Regions from separate parts of the Caproicibacterium argilliputei genome, predicted to be linked through region 2. Evidence: predicted binding sites of a transcription regulator. Region 2 holds the regulator's gene; each other region holds the start of a gene.
What was found. Region 2 encodes LexA, which represses DNA repair genes until DNA is damaged. Its sites were predicted from a motif close to CNAACANNTGTTNG; they were not measured.

Region 1 (3,277 bases), 850 kb from region 2:
TCCATTCATCCTCATTTGTATTGTATCGGCGCAGCGCGGCGCGAATCTCGTCATAACCGTAGCCCAGCCGCTGCAAAGCCGCCGAAGCCCGCCGCTGGCTTTTCTCATCGGAAAGGTCGCGGTACTTTTTCTGCAGAATCCGCAGAATCGCCTGCTGCGTCTCCGGCTCGTTGTCATCTGCGGCCTGCTGCACGATTTCCGGCGCGATGCCCTTATGCGCCAGTTCATAGCAAACGCGCCGTTTGGCGCAGCCCTTACGGTACAGTTCGCGCGCAAAACGCTGGGCGTAGTCCTCATCATCCACCAGACCGAGGTCCTCCATTTTCTGTGCGGCGACCTGTGCCGCCTCTGGTGATACCGTGCGGGCAATTTTCTGCTCCAGTTCTTTTTTTGAGTGGCTGCGGTGCTCCAGCAGATACAGCGCCTTTTCGCGCGCACGGTGTGCATCCGACTGCTGCAGCAGTTCGTGCAGTTCCTCGTCGGTAACATCTTGCCCCGGCTTCCAGCCGGCCTGCAGCAGCGTTTCGGTATCCACGCTCACCGCGTACTCTCCATCCAGAAACAGCGCCGTCATGCTGTGCCGCCGCGGTTCCGCCGCCGTCAGTTCCACCGCGCACACGCCCCCTTGGTCTATTTTTTACTCGTCGTCCGCCTCAATATCAATATTAACAGAAGCGCTCCGCGTACTTTGTTTGTTTTCCGCAGGTGCTTCAGGCTCCTGCGCATCGACTTTTTCCGCTGCCTCCGCTTCTACTTCTTCCAGCGGCTTCGCCGCGCTGGCGCGAGGCGAAATGGTTTTTTCGTAAAGCTTGTCCGCATTTGCGCGCACCTTGGCTTCCACTTCTTCGGCAAGCTCTTGGTTTTCTTCAAAGAATTTTTTCACATTATCGCGGCCCTGTCCCAAGCGCTGTCCGTTGTAGGAAAACCACGAGCCGCTCTTCTCAATGATGTCCAGCTTCACACCGAGGTCAATCAGCTCCCCAACGTGTGAAATGCCCTGGCCGTACATAATATCAAACTCTGCCACACGGAACGGCGGCGCAATCTTATTTTTTACCACTTTGGCGCGCGTGCGGGAGCCGACCTGCTCATTGCCGCTTTTCAGCGTTTCAATTTTGCGGATGTCAATGCGCACAGAAGCGTAAAACTTCAGCGCGCGGCCGCCGGGGGTTACCTCTGGGCTGCCGTACATCACGCCGACTTTTTCGCGCAGCTGGTTAATAAAAATCGCGATGCAGTTACTCTTGCTGATGGCGCCCGCCAGCTTGCGCAGCGCCTGGCTCATCAGGCGCGCCTGCAGACCGACGTGGCTGTCGCCCATTTCGCCCTCGATTTCCGCGCGGGGCACCAAAGCGGCAACGGAGTCCACCACAATCACGTCGATGGCGCCGGAACGTACCAGCGCTTCTGTAATCTCCAGTGCCTGCTCACCGGTGTCCGGCTGGCTGACCAAGAGGCTGTCCACATCCACGCCGAGCGCCGCGGCATAAATTGGATCCAATGCGTGCTCCACATCAATAAAGGCGGCATTGCCCTTGCGCTTCTGCCCCTCCGCGACGCAGTGCAGCGCCAATGTGGTTTTGCCGGAACTTTCCGGGCCGTAAATCTCGATAATCCGCCCGCGCGGAAAACCGCCGATACCCAGTGCCAGATCCAGACTCAGGCTGCCGGTGGGGATGGACTCGACGTGCATGGCCTCGTTCTGCCCCAAACGCATTACGGCACCCTTGCCAAACTGCTTTTCAATTTTCGCAAGCGCGGTTTTCAGCGCTTCCTCTTTATCCTTTGCGTCATCCACGGTTTTGTTCGCTGCTTTGCTAGCTGATGCCATAAATGGATTCCTCCTGAAAAGTCCGGCTTTTCGCCCGCCGGCCCGCGTTTTTTCCAATGTGCTGTAAAACGGCAGAGCACCGCTTCTTTGCTGTCTCTGCCGCAATTCCAGTTTAAGTATACTGTAATCAGCGGAAAAAAGCAATATACTTGAACGTTTGTTTGAAATTTTGCAAGAGATTTTCGCCGCTAAAATATTGGGGGAAGCCCCAGTATTTTCTCCCATCCGACCTTTGTGCCCACGCCATTTCCCACGGTACCCTGCCAAAGCCGCCCGGCAGGGCGGCAAGGGCTTTCCCCTGCCGCACGAATGCGGCAAAAAACGCGCGGTTGCTTCGAGCCGTACCGGCAGGCTGTGTGACACTTCGACCCTGCGGCTTGCAAAAAAAGGCAAGGTGTAAGCCTTGCCTTGCCCCAATTCGTACAAATGCCGCATTTCCCGGCAGTCAAACAAGTTTTTCGCCGCGAAAGCCATACACCACGCGGTCAAAGGCATTGAAATCCCTGCACACCGCCACATCGCGAAGACCCGCGCTCTGAAACAGCCCGGAAACCGAGGCTGCCTGGCTTTCGCCGATTTCCACCGCACAAAGTCCGCCCGGCTTGACCTGCGGCACCCAAATCTGCGCGATGGCGCGGTAAAACCGCAAGCCGTCCTCTCCGCCGTCCAGTGCGGTTTCCGGCTCGAAGTGCAACTCCGGCTGCAGCTGCGGAATTTCGTTTTCCTCTACATATGGCGGGTTGCACAGAAAGCCATCCAGTTTTCCACAGGCAGCCGCATCCTCAGTGGAAAACGCGTCCAGCTGCAGCGGCTGCACATGCAAATTTGCGTACTTACAGCAGTTTTCTCGCAGGTAGCGCAGCGCACCGTCAAACTTTTCCCCACAGAACACCGTCAAATCCGGTCGCAGGCTTGCAAGCCCCAAGCCAACCGCCCCGCTGCCCGCACACAAATCCAAAACCCGGCCGCCCTGCGGCAGCCGCTGTGCCGCTGTGCGCACCAGCAGTTCCGTTTCTTCACGCGGGCAGAGCACGCCTTCGCCGACCGCAAGTTCCAGTTCCAGAAACGGCCACACACCAAGCAGGTACTGCAGCGGTTCTCCCCCGGCGCGCAGCGCCGCGAGCCGCTGTAGTTCCCGCGCGTCTGCGTCCGGCGCCGCTTCCTGCCCGTGTACCGCCAAGCCGGCGCGGTCCAGCCCGAACACTTTCCTGCACAGACAGACCGCGTCAAAGGCAGGACTTTCCTTGCCTGCCTGCCGCAATGTCTTTTTCGCCTGCAGATACGCCTGCTCTTTTGTCATGCTACGATTCTGTCCTCCCCGTTTTCCGGAATTACCGTCTGCATGGCGGCAATCGCCACTTCCATCATGCTGTCATCTGGCTCCTTGACGGTAAGCCGCTGCATCCACAGCCCGGGCGCGGCGATTACACGCGTCAGCCGGTTTTC
Region 2 (3,277 bases):
AGCACATCGCCCTTTTTGACCGCTACATTCCCAATGCCGCAGTACCAAGTGGTTAAGCCGCCGGTATGCGTCATCTGTACGGTGCAGCCCATACCGTCCACTGTCGAAATGGACTGCACCGTGCCATCCGCAGCAGCTATGACAGCAGTGCCTTTGTCCGCACGCAGGTCCACACCCGTGTGGGCACGCCAATCCTTCATCGTCTTGGAGTACAGCGGTGTTTCACTGAATGCCTGCTGCACCGCCGCATCCTTGACGGGCATTTCCAATTTCGTGACCACCGCCGCGGCTTCTACCGCCTTTTTCTGGCTTTTGGTCGCGGCTTGCGTCGCCTTACTCTGCGGTTTGGATTCGTCCTTTCCCGCCGGGGAAGACGCGGTTTCAGTGCTGGCCGCAGCCGGTTCCTCGGAAACCACGGTTTCCGCTTCTGAAACAACCGTCGGTATGGCTACGGATGCTTTTTTATACTGGTGCACGCTGTCATAGGTTGTCCAACCCGCTACAGCCACCGCGACCAGACAAACCGCCAGGGCAATGTAAAACCCTTTTTTTCCGGGGCTTGGTTTCTGTTCGGCGGGTTTTCTTTGGGGCGTATACTCAGTCGGGTTTTCCTCTTTCTGTTCCTCATCCTGCCGATAATCCTCATTGTTCAATTCCTGTTCACCTCCAACCACAGTATGGACGCAGGGCAGGAAAATATACACCTTTTCTAGCAAATATTTGCGTACTTCGTGAGCAGTCATTTCCAGTTTCAAAGCTACACAAAAAAGCCCCTGCAACAGCCCGTTGGGCTTGCCTGCAGGGAACTTTTGCGCCCAAGCGCAGAAAAAAGCCGGGCTGCGGCACCCGGTTTTTTTCAATAGCTTGAGGGGTATATTGAGGAGGGTAGAACATACATCAAGTGAACGGTGCGGCTCCGCTGAACTTGATTACAAGGATATTATAAAGCACTATCGCTCAAAAGTTGTTAATATTGTGTGAATATTTTATGAAGAATGGCAGTTGCAAACAAACGTTTGCGATTTCTCTTTTTTTGTGTTATACTAGTGACAAATCCACTCATGATTCTCACAAAAGAAGAGGAGCACCGCCTCTGCCGCCGGCAGGGCCTGCCTCTCGGCACAGGAGGAATCCACATATGTTAACAGCCAGTCAGCAAAAGGTATATGACTACCTGAAAAGCCGCTCGCGGACCGGTTTGCCACCCACTGTGCGGGAAATCTGCGCTGCAACCGGGCTAAAGTCAACCTCCAGTGTGCACGCACACCTAAAAACACTGGAGCGCAAAGGGTACATTACGCGGGATGCCGGTCTGAACCGCGCCATTCACATCACCGGGGATGACGACGCCATCCCCCTGCAGGTTCCACTCCTTGGGCGTGTTGCCGCAGGGCAGCCAATCCTTGCCACCGAGGAAATTGAGGGTTACATCCCCTACCTTCCGCCGCGCCGCACTTCGGATGCCACATACTTTGCTCTGAACGTCCGTGGAGAGAGTATGCGCGATATCGGCATTCTGAATCGTGATATTGTCATCGTGAAGCAGACGCCGACCGCCGAAGACGGCGAAATCGTCGTTGCCATGATTGACGGTGAAGCTACGGTTAAGCGGATTTTCCGCGAACCGGATCGCATCCGCTTGCAGCCGGAAAATCCGGAATTTTCCCCGATTTACGCAAAAGAAGTGACCATTTTAGGGCGCGTTGTGGCGCTTGTACGAAATTACTGAAAGCTGCTTACCGAAAAGAAAAGGCAGGTGCGCTCCCATGGGGGGAACGTACCTGCCCTTTCTTTACCAACTGCCGTTAATAAGAACCGCGCGAACCATGGCAGCCTCTGCCCCTCGATTCTTCAGGGGAAACGCAGTCAGAAAATAAGCGCCCGGCTGCACCCGGTCCAGCGCCAAATTTTCTAAAACTGCCACTTCTGCAGAAAGTAATGCACAATGCGCACCTGCCGGGTCATCCGCCGGCGCAATGCTCGCCTGCTGTGTGCCAATCAGCCGGACTCCCGCCATGGCTGCCGCCACTGCTGCCTCGCGTGAAAGCCAGACCTCACCGGCCAGCAAAAGGCGCTCCGGCATTTCCGTATCTTGCAGCAGCTGCTCCATCTGCTGCATATCCAACACCCCCTGCGCCTGCACCACCACACAGGGACCGCAGCAGCGGCTGAGATCCATCTGGCTGATGTCGGCGCCATTTTCCACAAAATGCAGCGGCGCGTCCATATGCGTGCCGTTGTGATTGCCCGCATTTAGGACGCTCAGGTTGCAGGCATCGCCGTTCTCGATTCGCTGCACAAAGTGCAGGCTGGCTGTCGGGTCGCCGGGGTACGCCGGCGTACTGAACAGTTCCTTAGTAATATCAATCAGTTCCATTACACATTCTCCATTTGCTTTGCAAGTTTCGGTAAGGCTGCCAAAAGCAGTGCTGTGTTTTTGTGGGCAGATTCCTCGGCAAAAGTGGGAAAGTCCACCGCTGCGCCGTCATCGCCATTGTCTGAAATCGAGCGGAGCACCGCATAGTTCACACCTGCCATACAGCAAACCTGCGCCATGGAGCCGCCCTCCATCTCACACGCAACGGCGCCAAAGTCCTCTGCCAGCTGATGCATTTTTGCGTTATCCGCAATAAATTGGTCACCGGTTGCGATGACTCCTTTACACACATGGCCTTGATAAACCGCTTCGGCACAGTCTGCCAGCAGGTTCACGGTTTTTTCCGGAACCGGCAGAAAAATCTCCTTGAGTGCGCTGATATACCCGACTGGGTCACCCAGCGCCGAAGTATCCATATCGTGCTGTACCAAACTGGTGGCAACCACCAAGTCGCCAATGTGCACATCTTTGCCGATTCCGCCGGCAACCCCTTCAAAAAGCACTGCCTGTGGCTGGTACAGGAAAATCATCGTCTGCGTGCAAACCGCAGCAGCCACTTTGCCGATTCCGCACTGCGCCACAACACACTCCACCCCAGCCATGATGCCTTCATGAAAGCAAATGCCGCTCATCGTTTTGCTCCCCGTCTGCTGCATATGCTCCAGCAGTTGTTCCACTTCGACTTCCATTGCCCCAATAATCCCAATCATCTGCATTCTCCTAAACATAACGAATTTGCTTTCTTTCCGAGCATGGTCTCATTATATCTTCTGCACGTCTGAAAAGCAATGGAACCGCTTCAACTTTTCCATATGGGATTTCACAAACTTTGCAGAAAAAATGCCGGTTTGCACCCTAAAATCTTTGCCGCAGGGGTTGCATCGCCGTTACAATTTTGTT
Region 3 (3,277 bases), 360 kb from region 2:
GCGCCCCGCCGCTGTTGCTTCGTTCAGCTCCGTTTCCGGAAGATCGCCGGAAAGGTCAACGTTCTTAGCTTCAAACATCCCCATGACCTCTTCAAAGGTCAGGACAAAGTCCACATCGCTGCGAATGGAGCGCCGGCTTGCCTCCAGTTTTTTCGCGGCACACGGCCCGATAAAGACTACCTTACAGCCTGGGTGCACCTTTTTGAGCCGGCGGGCGGTCAGCACCATCGGCGTCAATGCCATGGAAATGCATTTCTCGTACTCCGGAAATTCCTTCTTTGCCATCACCGACCACGCCGGGCAGCAGGAAGTCGCAAGGAAAGGCAGCTTGTCCGGAACATTGTCCAGAAAATCATGTGCCTCTTCAATGGTGCAAAGGTCAGCCCCCACAGCCACTTCCTCCACATCGGTGAAGCCAAGCTCCCGCAGAGCGCCGCGCAGTTTTTCCGGTGTCATCTTCGGGCCGAATTGCCCCACAAATGCCGGCGCGACTGCCGCATAAATCTCGCCGGGCTGCTTAATGGCATGAACCACCTGAAAAATCTGTCCTTTGTCACTAATCGCGCCAAACGGACAGCTAACCAAGCACTGCCCGCACGACACGCACCGGTCATAGTTGATGGTGGCATGGCCCAGTTCATCAGAAGAAATCGCATCCATGCCGCAGGCCGCCGCACAGGGCCGCTCGATTTTAATAATCGCGTTGTAAGGACACACTGTCACACAGCGCCCGCATTTAATACACAGATCCTGGTCAATCACGCTTCTGCCGTTTTCTCCGGAGATGGCGTGCTTCGGGCACACCTCGCGGCAGGGATGTTCAAGACAGTTCTGGCACATATCCGTGATATGCACAGATTTTTCCGGACAGGCGTTGCAGGCAAATTTAATTACGTTGACCAACGGCGGATCGTAGTATTTTTCCGCAATCGCACTTTCCACAATACCGTCGGAAATCGGCGCATGCTGCTCAACAGAGCGCAGCGGCAAACCGATGGCCAGGCGCAGGCGCTCACCGACGATGGCGCGTTCCAGAAAAATACTGTTGCGGTAGCTGGCACGCTCGCCGGGAACAATTTTGTAGGGTATCTCTTCGATACGGGAATAGTCGCCCCCTTCATAGGCCAAGCGTGCCACTGCGGTAAAAACCTGACGGCGAATGTCCGTAACGGAAGAGTGAATTCCTCTAATTGCCATTCCAAATTCTCCTTTGTAGTCTTCCTCAATGCTTGATAAAAGTTTATCATTCTCGCTTTGCTCCTATTATAGCAAAAGAAAAGGCATTTGTCTTGCGAAAAAGAAAATTCCCCGCGACTTTTTGCAGAAGCCGCCCGTCCTGGCAGAAAACCGCTCCTTTTTCAATAATATTTTACTGAATCTAACAGACTTCGCTGCGGCAGGCGCCCGCGAAAAATGGTGCGCACAGACTATTGCTTTCCGCGAACATTCGTGCTATCATAAATTTATAAACATTTGTTCACAAGGAGGGGGCGCACCATGGACCGCATCATCCTGCACAGCGACTGCAACTGCTTTTACGCTTCTGTAGAGGCACTGTACCATCCGGAACTGCGGAACAAGCCTTTTGCTGTGGGCGGCGACCCCGAAAAACGGCATGGCATTATTCTGACCAAAAATCAGCTGGCAAAACAATGCGGTGTGGCAACTGGCGAGGCACTTTGGCAGGCGCGACGCAAATGCCCCGAGTTGGTGGTACTGCCACCGCGCTTTCCGCTTTACACACAGTTTTCCAAACGCGCACGCACACTGTACCTACAGTACACCGACCAGGTGGAACCATTTGGTCTGGATGAAGCGTGGCTGGACATCACCGGCAGTGTTGCCTCCCCGGCAGCCGGTGTCCGTACCGCAGATGAAATCCGTCGGCGGATTCGTGAGGAACTGGGCATTACCGTCAGCGTCGGTGTCAGTTGGAACAAGGTGTTTGCCAAACTGGGCAGCGACTACAAAAAGCCGGATGCCACCACGGTTTTTCTGCGAAATGACTGGAAAAGCCGTATCTGGCCACTTCCCGTTGAAAATCTGCTGTTCGTCGGGCGCGCCACCCAGAAAAAGCTGCTGGAATACGGTGTGCATACCATCGGCGACCTCGCCGCAATGCCGCAGAACGTGCTGCAGGCGCGCTTCGGAAAAAGCGGTGCTGTTCTGTGGAACTACGCCAATGGTCTGGATACGGCGCCGGTGGAGCACTGGGGCAGCAGAGCTGCAGTGAAATCCATCGGAAACTCTGTCACCACGCCGCATGACCTGACCTGCGAAGCGGATGTGAAGCGGGTGTTTCTGGAGCTTGCAGACAGCGTTGCCCGCCGCCTGCGAGAGCAGACATTCCTGGCGCGAACCGTTACCATCAGCGTACGGGACACGTCCCTGCACACTTTCACGCGCCGCCGCACGCGCGTACAGTACACCAACATCACCCGGGAAATCGCCGCAGACGCGCTGACGCTGTTTCAGGAAAGCTATCACTGGTCACTGCCGCTGCGCAGTATTGGGCTGACCGTTTCCGATTTTACAGCCGCAGAAGCGTGCGTACAGACAAACCTGTTTCAGGACGAATTGGAACGTGAGCGCGAGGAAAAACTCGATGCTGCGCTGGACAGCCTGAAAAAGCGCTACGGAACCGCCTGCGTGCAGCCAGCTGTTCTGCTGCACGACAATCCCTGCGACCGCTTTTCCCCGCTTCCACCCGCCTGCAAATAGCGCTTAGTTCCCCAGCGCGGCAAAGAAGGTTTCATAGGCATCCGACCACTCTGCGATGGGCTCCTCCGCGCGGCCATTGCAACTGCAGAAAATATCGTCGGTAAACTGTTCGCCCATTTCAAACAGTTCCCCCACCGTGACCGGATAGCCCAGTTCCGTTGCACAGGTGCAGAAAGCGTCCATCGGGTCTGCTGCACTGCGCGTGGCAAGCAGCGCTGCTTTCAGCCGGCTGTCCGCGCGCGCATCATCCAGCAGTCTGGCAAGTGTTTCGTTCATATGAATTCTCCTTTCCCAAATACAAAAAGTCCGCAGGGATTCCCTGCGGACTGCGGTGTCCGTGCGTTTATGCCAGGACATCCACCTCATGTGTGCCGTCTGTGACTGCCGATGTGCTGCCAGAAACCTGCGCGGTCTGCTGCGCGGCGGTTACAGCAGTCTGTGCTGACTGTGTACCGGACGCGGCAGTGGAACCGGAAGACGGATTTTCCAACTGCTGAATTTTCTGCTCCAGCTGCTCAATTTTATTCTGCAGGGTTTGCATTTGCGTCTGTACTTC

Region 1: the regulator LexA is predicted to act here: its motif matches at 1,982-1,995, upstream of recA (recombinase RecA).
Region 3: the regulator LexA is predicted to act here: its motif matches at 1,441-1,454, upstream of dinB (DNA polymerase IV).

What each region holds. Positions count from the first base shown of each region.
Region 1 is NZ_CP135996.1:284,695-287,971, reverse strand. It holds gene PXC00_RS01290 (regulatory protein RecX) at 1-610, opposite strand, end outside; gene recA (recombinase RecA) at 638-1,831, opposite strand; gene prmC (peptide chain release factor N(5)-glutamine methyltransferase) at 2,277-3,131, opposite strand; gene PXC00_RS01275 (DUF1385 domain-containing protein) at 3,128-3,277, opposite strand, start outside.
Region 2 is NZ_CP135996.1:2,342,594-2,345,870, forward strand. It holds gene PXC00_RS11255 (M23 family metallopeptidase) at 1-653, opposite strand, end outside; gene lexA (transcriptional repressor LexA) at 1,139-1,729, shown strand; gene PXC00_RS11265 (cyclase family protein) at 1,793-2,377, opposite strand; gene PXC00_RS11270 (5'-methylthioadenosine/adenosylhomocysteine nucleosidase) at 2,377-3,087, opposite strand.
Region 3 is NZ_CP135996.1:1,979,893-1,983,169, forward strand. It holds gene PXC00_RS09610 (4Fe-4S dicluster domain-containing protein) at 1-1,191, opposite strand, end outside; gene dinB (DNA polymerase IV) at 1,498-2,721, shown strand; gene PXC00_RS09620 (hypothetical protein) at 2,725-2,997, opposite strand; gene PXC00_RS09625 (FlxA-like family protein) at 3,065-3,277, opposite strand, start outside.